Regions from separate parts of the Paenibacillus ihbetae genome, predicted to be linked through region 1. Evidence: riboswitches for the same ligand, from Rfam matches in the RefSeq annotation. Region 1 holds a riboswitch; the other holds the start of a gene.
The links. Region 1 has a riboswitch for cyclic di-GMP ahead of BBD41_RS15315 (aspartyl-phosphate phosphatase Spo0E family protein). Riboswitches for the same ligand answer to the same signal wherever they lie in the genome.

Region 1 (6,582 bases):
GTAAGCTCGGGTATACCCAAGGCAATCTGCTCCGGGGCATTCAGTTCAAGCAGCTCTTTAACTTCGGCATTCCGCTGATTGTGGGATTGTCGCACAGCTACTTTGCGGTCAAATCCGGCTGGTTCTTCTTCGGAACCGAGCTGTGGGCACCTATGATCATCGTAATGCTGCTATACACGGCGCTGTATTCCATCTTCGGCCTGCTGTCCGTGATGTTCTACAAGCGGGTCATTAAAGAGGCGCTTTAAGAAGGGAATAGCATGTAAGCAGGTTTGAGGGTTCTTCGAGCGATTGGGCTTACATGAGTGGGTATAGTGAAGAAAGTTTGTAGAACAAAATAGAAAGCCAGTTTCGGTTGAATCCGAAGCTGGCTTTCTTTTCGCTTGAATGTGCATGTTTTCAAGTTAAGAATAATTAGAAGCGGAGCGTTCCCCTTTATCCCCGGATTTCAACAATCGAAATGGGATTAGAGGAAATCCGGGGATAAGAGGGATCGGAAGTACAATCCGCATGTGCAGTGCTGAGAACACCCTCCACTAACATTACCAATCCAGCATCCTGCAGCTCTTCTGCAGCTTGCGAACATATACAATCTGACCGATATGATAAGCATTGTGCGTAGCTGCGTTGCTGATGATCTCCCACCACTTGGCCGGCTCCGGGAAGCCGATGACATCCTTCTCCAGGGTATCCATAGACTCGGACAGCAGCGGCTGCCACCCCAATAAAACCTCCACCAGACGTTCCCTTAGCTCGGCAAACGTCACATGATCCGGAAGGAGAAAGCTGTGATCATTGTCTTCAATCGCTGGCACCGCATCCATACGGCCTTCCCTGTACCGGGTCTGCCACGTTTCATTCCAGTAAAGCAGATGCTGAACGATCTCAGCGATGCTGTGGCTGCCGTTCGCCGGCGTCCAGAACGCCTCGTCCTCCGTCAGGTGCCGGGTGGACTGCTGGAACGGAATATGCCAGCTCGGATCATTCGCACCGGCCAGCAGCTGATTCATTAACACGTTACTTGCATGCGCCATAGATGCCTCACTCCTCCACGAAAAAATAAATGGACGCATCGGCGATCCTTATTCATTGTATAACAGGTCATATGTACGGAGATCGGATGAAACGACTATAAATGTTTTTTCCTGAAGGCAGACGATTAAAGGCACTTGAAAACCGAATCTGCATCGGTGATACGACCGTTCGTGTTTTTCTTATGTGTTCCCGGGCAGGAATTGGGATTCAACTGAAAAAGCCTGCGGACTCCGCACCTTGCGGTGCTTCATCTACAGGCTGCTAAAGACGGCTCCGGCGCACCGGAGAGCGTCTAATGGCGGGCGCCGGGGGGCGGTTGGAGCTGTCTGCCGCTCCTTCCAAGGCCTACGGCCGTCTCTTAAGCTTTTCTTACGAATCTGGTCAGGCAGCCGTTCGGGCTTCCTTCTCCCGGCTTTCTTGTTTCCCGACAAGGAAGTAATACAGAATAACCGACAGCGCCAGCAGGACCGCAATGGTCATGTACATGCCCCGGAAGCCTGCAAGCGGCGTAAGGAAGCCAAGAAGGAGCGGGCCGAACCCGATACCGACGTCCACAAAGATGTAAAAGGTCGATGTTGCAAGCCCGATCCGGTGCGCCGGGGAGCGTTTAATGGCGAGCGCCTGAGAGCTGGACTGTGTCGTGCCGTATCCGAGGCCTACGAATACCGCGGACAGCAGCAGAGTTATTCCGTGATGCGCCAAGCCAAGCAGCAGGATGCCGATTGCAAAGGACACGATAGCCGGATACATCACGATGTTCGCTCCCCGGTGATCAAACCAGCGTCCGGTAAACGGCCGGGACAGAATGACCACGATCGCATACACGATGAAGAAGTAGGTTGCCGCTTCCACCAGCCCGATTTCCCCCGCAAAGATCTTCAGATACGACAAAATGCTGGAATATCCGAAGCCCATCACAAAGCTTATGATCGAAATCGGAAGCGCCTTGAGCTCAATGAAGTTGGAGAGCCGCAAGCCCTTCATCTCCCGCTGCTGCTCGGCGGTCAGCACCAGCTTCGGAATGCGCATGCATAACGAGGATATCAATGAGAGCACGCCCAGGATCGCACATAGGACGAAATTGCCTGTCATAGAGGCATGCTCGAGAATCATAAGTCCAATGAAAGGGCCGATTGCCGATGCAATGATGATGCTGACACCGTAATAGCCGGTCCCTTCACCCCTTCTTGAGTTGGGAATCAAGCTAGCGGCAATCGTACCGGTAGCCGTGGAGGCCAGCGCGAAGGCCAGGCCGTGGAGGAAACGAACGATGAGCAGCACCGCTAAGCTGTTAATAATGAAATACAGTCCGATTAAAACGCTGAACGAGACCAGCCCGGTCAACAGCAGCGGTCTTCGTCCGACTCTCTCGATAATGCTTCCTCCGATCAGGCGCCCGATCAGCGCGCCTACCACGAAGATGCTGGAAGCAAAGCCGGCCATTCCTGTCGATGCATGGAATTCCTCGGCCGCATAGGTAGGCATAATAACAACTAATAGATAAAAACAAAGAAAGAGCAGGAAATTGACGCCGAACACAATCAAAAAGTCCTTGCTCCATAAACGATCACGGGAGTTTTCTTGCTGCAAGTTAATCACCTTTTCTTATAATGTTATCCCTGACAGTCTCCATAACACGGATGACGCTGGCTTGCTCTTCGGCGGAGACGCCTTCCATGATCTCCATCTCATAGTCATCGAATAATTGACGAATCTGCAGCACGGCATCGATGCCCTTGCTTGATAACCGGATTCGCTTCTCCCGCTTGTCCGAAGCCGGGATCTGCTCCACATAACCCAGTTTGATCAACGCGTTCACCGTTCTGGTGACCGTGGGCTTCTCTACGTACAAAACTTTGGACAATTCGACCAAGGTCATCGACTGGTTCGCGTCCAGATAATACATAATCGACCACTGGGCATAGTACAGCCCGAAATCCTCGAGCCGCCGATTCAGTTCATTGACGAACGGACGGTACAGTCTGAAGTACTGCTGAAAGAAATGTCGGTAGGTGCTCATGGGGAACCTCCATCCAATTAGTTACTCAAGGTAACTATTTGATTATAAAGTAGTGTTCCGCGAATGTCCAGATATAATGTCTGGTATTCTGATCCTCTTACTAGCTGATGAATCAGTGCGTCTAACAATGTCCATTGGTCGTTTGCACTTCGGGTTATTCAGAAAATATTCAGTTCCTTATGCTTTAATTGGTATATTCCATCCGTCTTCTAGACAGATATTACAGGATTTGTGTGGTGAGGATGAATTGACGTTATCGGAAATACAACAAGAAGCGTTGGAACAAGCTAAGAAGCATGGGAGACTTGTCCGCTGGAAGAAAGGCGGATACTGGACGTATGAGGGTGTCTTGACGAAGGGGGCAGGCTCGGATTCGTCATCCGTACCCAACTTGGAGTGGTATTGCCGAACCAATACGATCTTTGCGCTCGTCCGGCGCGGGTACATTACAATGGATAATTGGAGCAGCTGTTCGCTCGTACAGAAAAATGATTAAACCAACGCACCTGAATTGAAATGGCTTCCCTTAAAGGTGGAGGCGCCATATCTTTTAAGCAAAAAACCCCAGAAGGTCGAGAGCCGACATCCGGGGTTCTATTTTTTTATGGAAGACTTATCTACCCATGCCTTGATTTATTGGACTTCGCGCATGCGCACTTTCTTTTTATCGCTTCCTCTTGGTTCTTTAATTCCATGTAACGGACAATCAGCTTATCGAGCGACTGCGAAAGAGCGACAACATCTTGATGGACGAATTCAAGACTGCCGGCCATTCGCTCAAGTTCCTTCCGAAGATATTCAAGCTCTTGAGATACATGCTTCAGTTCGTTCACTATAGAAACCATCACATCCCATCCCCGTCGTAGCAAGTGATTTATGACAGCTGCCACCGTGTTCGTGGCAAACCTTCTCAAACAGAGAGTCGATCGCTCATCCCTAGACGAACAAACTTTTTACACATGCTTCTCTTAAAATGTTGGAGGCTCTACCCGATTCAGTTCTGCAGCGGCATCAGGTCACAGGGTTATCTAAAATCAACAGTTCCCTATCCAATCGTTGTCGCTTGTCGAATCAGAGGTTTCCGTCGTATTCGGCAACTGGCTGGCATTGTGGGTGCCTATTAGCATCCACGTTAGCCCTTGTAGCTTAGCGTCACCACACTTTCGATGGGTTTGCGATAGATTGTACGAATTATGAATTAGTTTAAATTTTAACTATCTACCATCAGGTGACTTGCTTACAATTATAAAATTTTACTTAAATAAAGAAAATACCCATAATTGGGTAGTGGACAAAAACATCTATGCGAAGGATTCAGATCTTGCTTTTCATCTATAACTGCGCGTTGCTAATCTCTGGGCTATAAGTGAGAACAGCCCCTCCATAATCTTCCGGAGGGACTGTTTGCAACTCATATCTTTATACCTTTTTTCTTCTGATCAGGAACAGTCCTGTAAAGAAAATGATGCATCCAGCCAGCAAATAGCTGTACATATTCGTAGCCGTATTCGGCAATTTATTACCGTTAGGCTCATTTGCTGCCTGATCTCCGGATTGTGCCGGATTCTGTGGAGATGCACCCGATTTGCCTAAGTCTGAATCGTTCCGATCGTCCGGTGTTTGTGCCCCGGTATTCAAATCCCCGTCAGCGTCTCCATTCGAGTCTTCATCCGGGTTCCCGTTAGAATCGCCGTCTGTGTCCTCGTTCGAGTTTCCATTCGGATCTTCATTCGAATCTCCGTCGGAACCTCCCGTGCCACCAGGGTTGGTGTTGTTACCACCGTTATTCCGGCTGTCGGTCACTTCGATGACATTCGATGGCTTTTGTGGACTTGTCACATTATCGCCTGTGACTTCACCGATGTTTTCGATCGTTTTGCCGGCTTGTTCCGCTTTGACGGTTGCCTTGAACGCAATCGTATGCCATTCGGTATCCGTAATCCGTCCAAAGTTACCGCTCACTTTGCCGTTAACGTACTGGCCTTTGTCTCCATCAACGTTATCGGTGACGGAAATGCCGTCCACCTTCAGGCTGCCTGCTACATACGTCAGCCCTTCCGGCAGGACGTCGGCAATCACCAGATTCGATACATAGCTGCCCGCAACGGTATTCCGTGCGGAAATCGTATACTCCAGCGTATCGCCGACCCCGACGATGCCGCCACTTAGATCCCGTGACGTCTTCCGTGACTCGATGACAGGAGAAGGCGTCGGCGGCGTTACAGGCGGTGTGACCGGTGGATTTGGATCTACCGGTGGATTGACGGGTGGATCGACTGGCGGATCAACCGGTGGGTCTACCGGCGGCGTGTCGCCTTCCTCAACCACAATCTCATCCGTTGGGCGGCTCGGCTGATCGATGTTGTCCCCGGTAATTTCACCGGTGTTACGAATCGATTCTCCGGCGCTTGCTACGATCTTCGCCTGGAACTCCAGCGTATGCCATTTCGTATCCCATACATCCCCGACGTTACCGACAACCTGACCTGAAGCATAATGGCCTTTGTCGCTGTCCTGGTCATCGGTGACCGAAACACCGTCGACCTTCAAGCTGCCCGGAATATATTCCAGACCGGCCGGCAGCGTATCCGATATTACCAGGTTGGACATATACGTATCGTCCAGCACCGTTCTTGTCCGGATCGTATAGGTAACGGTATCCCCGACTTCGAATGTTTGCTTGCCCGCTTCAAGATTCATTGCGGACTTCTCGGATACGATCACTGGATCGCGCGGATAGACCTTGACTTCTTCTTCCGGCTCACTAGGCTCGTCGAAATTATCGCCGGTGACAGCGGCAATATTCCGAATATCCTTGCCGGCTTGTCCGGATTGGATGATTGCATGGAACTGAAGCTCATGCCAATCCTCATCCCAGATATCGCCGAATCCTCCGTACACGGAGCGGGTTACCACATGGCCTTCATCGTCGCCTTCATCATCGGTGACGGATTGGCCATCCACGGTCAAGGTGCCCGGCACGTATTCCAGTCCTGCCGGGAGTGTATCCGTAATTTTCAAATTCGAGATATACGCATCCTGTGTCACCGTTCTTGCCCGAATGGTGTAGACAACCGTATCCCCGACTTCGAAATGAGTTTTGCCCGCATTCAGGTTTTCTGCAATTTTCTCCGATTCCACAACCGGATGACGCGGATAAACCTGAACTTCTTCCTCGGACTCGCTCGGTGTGCTCACATTCTCGCCACCGGCTACAGCGGTATTTCGAATATTTTTGCCAGCTTGTCCAGGCTCAATAATCGCTTCGAACTCCAGCGTATGCCACTCGGTGTCCGTAATATCCCCGAACAGGCCGATAACTTGCCCATCGGTATACATACCTCTGTCTTGATCGCTTGCGTCATCCGTGACGGCAGCGCCGTCTACCTTCAGGCTGCCCGGTACATATTGCAGTCCTGCCGGCAGATCGTCCGAGATAACCAAGCTGCTGACAAAGCTCTTTTCGATCGTATTCCGTGCCTGAATCGTGTACCGCAACGTATCGCCTGGTTCAGGGTTACCAGGGT
Region 2 (6,582 bases), 1.8 Mb from region 1:
TTCCCTGCGCAATGCATAAGCAATCGCGCTTGCTATACTTATTTCATCATCTACGACAAGCACTTTTGTCATCAGCTAACTGAGCTCCTTTTTACTCGCCATTCGTTGCTCTATGTATAGCATATTTGAGAGCGGATTTCATCATCGAGTGTTCACGCAGCATGGACTAGATTTGGGAATTTAATACGAATTGAATCACTTCCTGTGCATAGCGTTCCGGCTCCTCAAGTCTCGGAAAATGCCCGCTTCCCTCAAACACCACCATATGCCCGCCCTTTACCGTCTCCACGTATGCCTGCTGCTGTGTTTCACAGCAGACGGGATCAAATCTTCCTGCAATCAGCAGCGAGGGTTGGGACAGCTTGAACAGCTCAGGGATCAGGCTCTCCAAGAACTTCCCTTCCGCCTCAAGCTTTGCCGCGTGAACCCGATTCTTCGCCCACATGCCAGCATCAGTAATTTGACGATCAATCTTGCTATTGTAACAATCCGGGTCCATTCCGTGAAAATAAATGTTGTCACGCTTCGACCCTAACCCTTGTCCGATTCTGCCCCATGCCTGCCACAGCTCAAGCGGCGTATGCGAGCATGAGAGATAGGAATTGCACAGTACAACCCCCTCTGGATGCTCTAGAGCTTGGTATATCTCGTGCGCTTTCGCAATTAAACTGCGCATCGATGCACGAGCATCGAAACATGGCGTTTCAAATATTATTTTGTTCACGGATTGTGGATAATGAACGGCATACTTGAACGCAACGATTGCACCGAAGGAATGTCCGAGAAGCGTCCACTTTGCAATACCTAACTTGACCCTCAGCGCTTCGCAATCTTTGATTATATCCTCCAAACCGAATGTCTCCTCCTCCGGTATGGGATCTGATCGCAATACGCCCCGCTGATCCAACGCAACCACCATCATGTGGGCGGATAAGACGCCGGCCTGATGCCAGCAAAAATCAATACAGCTTGCCCCGGGGCCTCCGTGTAAATATAATAATGCAGCATCCTTTGACCCACCGGACATTTCGACATACAGGCGGGTTCCGCGTACAGCAATAAGTCCTTTCTCCGCACATTCCGGATATCCTCTGTTTTCGGTTGTTGGCATGCTATTCCCCTCCGATATCAAGCTGGCGCGTCCATTCCGGGTCGCAGTACACGACTACAACCCTCTTCCATTAAGCCTTCCTCCTATATCAGAAACTGCCTTTCAATTACCCATCTACAGGGTCGCATTCCGCATTCGAATCATGGAAAAATGAACAGTAGACGCTAACACTTGTTCTTTCAGCGGCAGAAGCGACGGCGTAAAGCGCAGCTCGATACCGGCTTGAAGGATCGCGCCGACCAGGTCATTGATGCGCTCCACCTGGACAGGCACCACCGTTTGCATCGCTACATAATATCCGGCGTTCCGGTCAAACTCTTCAAAATCATCAGGCTCGAAGCTATACCTATAAATGCAAGCCGTTCTCACCCGCTCGTACCAGCCCGATTCGATCACCATCATTCTTCGAGCTTCCGACAGCCCGAAAAACTTCTCCACATCCGCTTCCGTCGTATCCTCACCGGCCTCCAGACACACCCTTGGACATTCTCTTGGAACATAATAGTGCGGAGCATGATGCGCATCGATCGCCCACACTTTAGCAGGCTCATCGTGCTGGTTGTATAGGACTCTCGGCTCGAACCTTGTAATACCCGGATCCTCACTGAAATGATAAAGCACCTATAGCTCACTCCTCTTCTTTGATCGCGGCTCCTTCCGCCCTTTTACGGTCAAGGAATAATTGTTCTCCAGCGACCGGACCATCACACATCTAGTTTAGAGCATGGATTCTTACGATTTACAGTTGCCCTAGATAAAGTCCTTCCTACAAAAATATACCATCTAATCCATGCGATCAATATGGCGCTTGATCACCCTTTGGATCCAAAGATAAATAAGGCCGTCTGTCGAAGCTCACATTGAGATGAAGAGAAAAAAATGGATTTTAAAATGACTCTTTGACATCGATGATGGATTCAATTTCGCAGATGAGAAAAACGGCAGTATCCGGCTGCCGTTTTCTCTCATTCATAATATAATATTTTCTATATTGGCATATTTACTACTAGCTATTCAAGAGCTGCTCAGGGTAGTAAGCTCTTCATTTAGATAATCTATTACGTAGGTACTCCCAGAGGCGGAACTATCATCATTCGGATAAGCAGTGATGCAAATATCTTCGCCGATTTGTTGAACGGAATGAATCTTTACCCGCAGCGCTTCATCCATCAATTCTAAATCCGAGCCTGCGTACGGCGAGATGGATTTCCGTCCTCCCAACACCTTGGGGGCGATATAAATCATCCATTTATCAATAAGGTTGGCCCGAAGGAAGGATCCATTTACTTCGCTGCCTCCTTCTACCAGCAGGTCGGTAACACCTCGCTGATATAACATATCCGATAATGCATGGAGGTCCAGCCCGTAACGGTTCACAGGAACGAACAGAATTTCAATTCCTTTTTGCTGCAGCATGCGCACTCTTTCCGGATCAGCATCCTCCTTCGTGACTACCCATGTCTTTGCTGCTGAACAGTCGGTAACTTTGGCATCCTCAGGCAGTCTCAAATTCGAATCTAAAATGACCCGGATGGGATTCTTCCCGCTTTCTTCTGGCAGTCGGGTCGTAAGGAGGGGATCATCCGCCAAAACCGTATTAATTCCTACTAATATGGCATCGACTTTGTTTCTTAGTTTATGTACCACAAGCTGTGTTTCATCACATGTAACCCATTTAGAATGTCCCGTCGACGTGGCAATTTTCCCGTCAAGCGTCATGGCTACCTGGGAAATAATAAACGGCCGTCGTTTTGACATATTGTGCACGAATCGTTCATTGAGTAATTCGGCTTCCTTCCCCAATACACCCACATCAACTTCTATCCCATGCTCTCTCAATAATTGAATGCCTCTTCCGGCCACCATCGGATTCGGATCCTGCATCGCCACGACAACTCTTGCGATTCCCGAGTTGAGGACGAATTCTATACAAGGAGAGGATTGAGGGCTTGGTTCCAGCGTAACATAGAGTGTTGCGTCTTCGGTGTATCCTTCAGCCATTTTGAATGCATGCACCTCCGCATGAGGTTCCCCTGCATTTCGATGAACACCTGCACCGACTACTTGTCCATCTTTAACAATTAGTGCGCCAACAACCGGGTTCGGGTTCGTTTTCCCATTGGCCGTACCTGCCAGTTCCAATGCCAGCCTCATAAAATGTTGGTCTGATTTCATACGATTTACACTCCCCGTCATAATAAAGCAGTCTCCACCAAGGAGTTATAGATATGACCCGATTTTTCGATTTTCGTTGCCAAATACCGATTATTGTGCTCGGACACATCTCCCCAAATCGATACATGCTGATCGGTTACAAGTCCTTTTTCCCGCAAAGACTGCAGCTTTCTAGGATTGTTCGTAATCAGGGTGACTGGTTTTTGCCGCAAGCTCTGAAGTACACGTATGGCTTCTTCATAGGAGCGCTGGTCATCCTCGAAGCCAAGACCAAGATTGGCCTCTACTGTATCGAACCCTTCCTCTTGCAAAAGATAAGCTAACGATTTGGAGAAAAGGCCTATTCCGCGACCCTCGTGATTCGCCAAATAAAAGAGAGCCCCGCTGCCGTTTTCCACGATCATGCGCATGGATGTCCGCAGTTGGTAGCCGCAGTCGCATCGTTTGCTCCCAAAAATATCTCCCGTATGGCAAATGCTGTGCATCCGTATCAAGGCGTGCTCCTCATTAGCAAAATCACCGTATACCAGCACGGAAGACTGCTGATATGAAGCGAGATCTGCCTGAGATAATGAGTCTAGAATATCATTCTTATCCATAAATGAATTGCCTGTATTTAACCAAGTGTACCATTTAAATACGACTTCATAATCCTCCAATTGCACAGGGAGCCGAACGGGACCAACAAGGCCGATGTTGGGACATTCCGGCTGTTTAAGAATGGTTAATTTACTCTCTAGCAATTTCCTGACCTGGTCCGAATTCATGAATACAACTCCTTTTTTGTTATGATGGTTACAATCGATGGTTTGTTTTCCTCCCTGAAAACGTTGGCAATTTTGCGCTAGCTATTACTTTTTCAGCCTCAAAAATCCAGCCGCGGAAATGTAAATTTCTAGAAATGGACACAAAAAAACCCCTGTCTGAATAGACGGAGGCTTCCGTCGTATTCGGTAACTGGCTGGCATAGCGGATGCAAGCGATCCACCTTAGCCCCTGTAGCTTTGCGTCGCCACTTTTCAGTGGGTTTGCCATTATCGTACGATGTCATTTCATAGAATTAATCCGCGATTGTTGTCGATTATGGGAAGGCAATACCAAATCAGAAACAATCGAAAGTAATAGCTTTTTGTCGATATGACTACAAATTGAATATAAAATACAACTTCATGAATTGCAACCAAAATATAATTCGATCCGAAGGAACGATTAAAAGATTACCGTCTTCCCGCTCACTTTCTAAACTAGCACTAGCTTGGTCCGCTTAAGCTTCATTTCAAATGACGGCTTCGTAATGTATTCCATATAAGCGATCGTGCCGGTAAACTCCAGGTATGCTTGGAACCGAGTGCGGATTCTCAACGATTCCGCCAACGGCAACAATATGGGTTGGCATGATCATGGCATTCGCCTCCGCTCGTTATTCTTGCTTATCATCAGCTTTACGAGGAATAAACCTCATTATAATTCACGATGCTTCCGGGAGGATGTTCCTCATCCAAAATGCGCAGAAGATGCGCTCCAATCTCGGTTGTGGACAGCAGCTGCCCGGATTCATAGGCTTGGGAAAATGCACCGGCCAGCTCAAACTGCTTCTCATCCTGATCTCTGGCCATGCTTTGCATTTCCGTATCCACCATGCCGGGATTGACGGCAATAATCTGAGCCGGATTCTCCCCGCTTGCTTGCTCTAGCCCTACACACTGCGTGAACATATTGAGCCCGGCTTTGGCGGTACAGTATGCGCTCATGGAAGGAGCGGGATATACCCCCGAGCCCGAAGAAATATTCATGATTTTCCGCCGGGCCTTATACCCATTGGTTTGATTCAAAAAGCAAGAGGTTAGGATCATCGGCGCAATGAGGGTGATCTGCACATTCTTCGCAATCTCCGCCGCTCCGCATCGATCGATTCTCCCAAGCGGTTCCAGCATTGAGGCATTATTAATAAGGTAAACTGTATCGGTATCCTCAAGCTCCATGCTCCCTATGATATTTTCCATCAGCAGCTCAAGTCCCGAGGGTTCACTCAAGTCATACACATAATGAGTGTATCGCTCATATCGATCCAGCGTCATCGAATGGCTTCTCGCAATTCCGTAGACGGCATGTCCCTGCTGAAGAAGCATCGTCGCGAGCTGTTCTCCGATCCCTCTTGACGTACCCGTTATAATATAGTGTCTTTGACTCATCTTTTGCGCCTCCAATTCATCACATCCAACCGCCTCACATGTCTTACATCACAAGACATTTTTGCATCGGGCTGGTTGGACCTCCTTGTGTGGCTGAATATTCCACACCCTATGGATTTCCAGTTTCATCTGCGATCTCCTGCCTGGGGCTCTCATTTCGATTATGCTATCATGTTGACCTCTACTGGAAATCAGCAATTCAGAAGAAACCGTTGCATGGCGATTATGATACGATGAGCTCAGTAATAAACCATTCCCGTATCATTCGAAAGGAGCTGCATCCGATGAATGCTACCTTCAGAAAATATCGCCCAACCTGTGGTTTAACGACGAAGCAGAAGAAGCGGCACAATATTATATTTCAATCTTTAACAACTCCAACATCACCAGAGTCACGCGTTACGGGTCGGAGCAGAATGAACATCATACGGTGGACGAAGGCACCGTCATGACGGTGGAGTTTCAGCTGGAAGGCCAGCCCTTCGTCGCGTTGAACGGCGGACCGCAGTTCCATTTTACAGAGGCGATTTCATTTATCGTACATTGCGAAACCCAAGAAGAAATCGACTATTATTGGGACAGGCTTACTGCAGGCGGGGATGAAAAGGCTCAGGTATGCGGCTGGTTAAAAGACAAATTCGGCGTGTCCTGGCAGGTTGTCCCTGCAAATCTGAGCACGATGATCACCGATCCGGACCGCTCGAAAGCGGAACGGGTGATGGAAGCACTGCTGCAAACCAAGACAAAAATCGACCTGCGAGCTTTAGAAGAAGCTTATGAAGGGTGAGCGATAAATAAAAAAGGGTGCCGGGCGGCACCTTTTCCCTTTCCAGATCACTTACGGAACGCCTGCTGCAGGAGAGCGGCCCATGACTTGTGGATTACAGGTTTCAGTCGCAGTTGCTGCGCATCAGCCGCTGTTTTCATCTTGTCTTTGTCCTCCAAGCTTAAGGGAATGGGTAATGTTCAAGTGCTGCGGAGATGCTGAGAAACCCAAGCTGATGTAGAAATCCCCAGCCTGCGGCTGATCCGTTCTTAGGACCAGCCTGCTGTAATGATGACCGGCCGTTTGTATGACTGCTTGCATCAGCATTCTCCCGACCC

Region 2: another riboswitch for cyclic di-GMP. It lies ahead of BBD41_RS23770 (GTP cyclohydrolase II); the one in region 1 lies ahead of BBD41_RS15315 (aspartyl-phosphate phosphatase Spo0E family protein).

The regions. Positions count from the first base shown of each region.
Region 1 is NZ_CP016809.1:3,447,888-3,454,469, reverse strand. It holds gene BBD41_RS15340 (FtsX-like permease family protein) at 1-248, shown strand, start outside; gene BBD41_RS15335 (DinB family protein) at 543-1,034, opposite strand; gene BBD41_RS15330 (MFS transporter) at 1,417-2,634, opposite strand; gene BBD41_RS15325 (MarR family winged helix-turn-helix transcriptional regulator) at 2,627-3,055, opposite strand; gene BBD41_RS15320 (hypothetical protein) at 3,303-3,551, shown strand; gene BBD41_RS15315 (aspartyl-phosphate phosphatase Spo0E family protein) at 3,673-3,900, opposite strand; cyclic di-GMP riboswitch class I at 4,145-4,242, opposite strand; gene BBD41_RS15310 (isopeptide-forming domain-containing fimbrial protein) at 4,475-6,582, opposite strand, start outside.
Region 2 is NZ_CP016809.1:5,294,646-5,301,227, reverse strand. It holds gene BBD41_RS23790 (response regulator transcription factor) at 1-72, opposite strand, end outside; gene BBD41_RS23785 (alpha/beta fold hydrolase) at 167-1,111, opposite strand; gene BBD41_RS23780 (DUF6886 family protein) at 1,226-1,732, opposite strand; gene ribD (bifunctional diaminohydroxyphosphoribosylaminopyrimidine deaminase/5-amino-6-(5-phosphoribosylamino)uracil reductase RibD) at 2,126-3,286, opposite strand; gene BBD41_RS23770 (GTP cyclohydrolase II) at 3,304-4,053, opposite strand; cyclic di-GMP riboswitch class I at 4,236-4,329, opposite strand; gene BBD41_RS23765 (SDR family NAD(P)-dependent oxidoreductase) at 4,729-5,478, opposite strand; gene BBD41_RS23760 (VOC family protein) at 5,783-6,265, shown strand; gene BBD41_RS23755 (GNAT family N-acetyltransferase) at 6,389-6,582, opposite strand, start outside.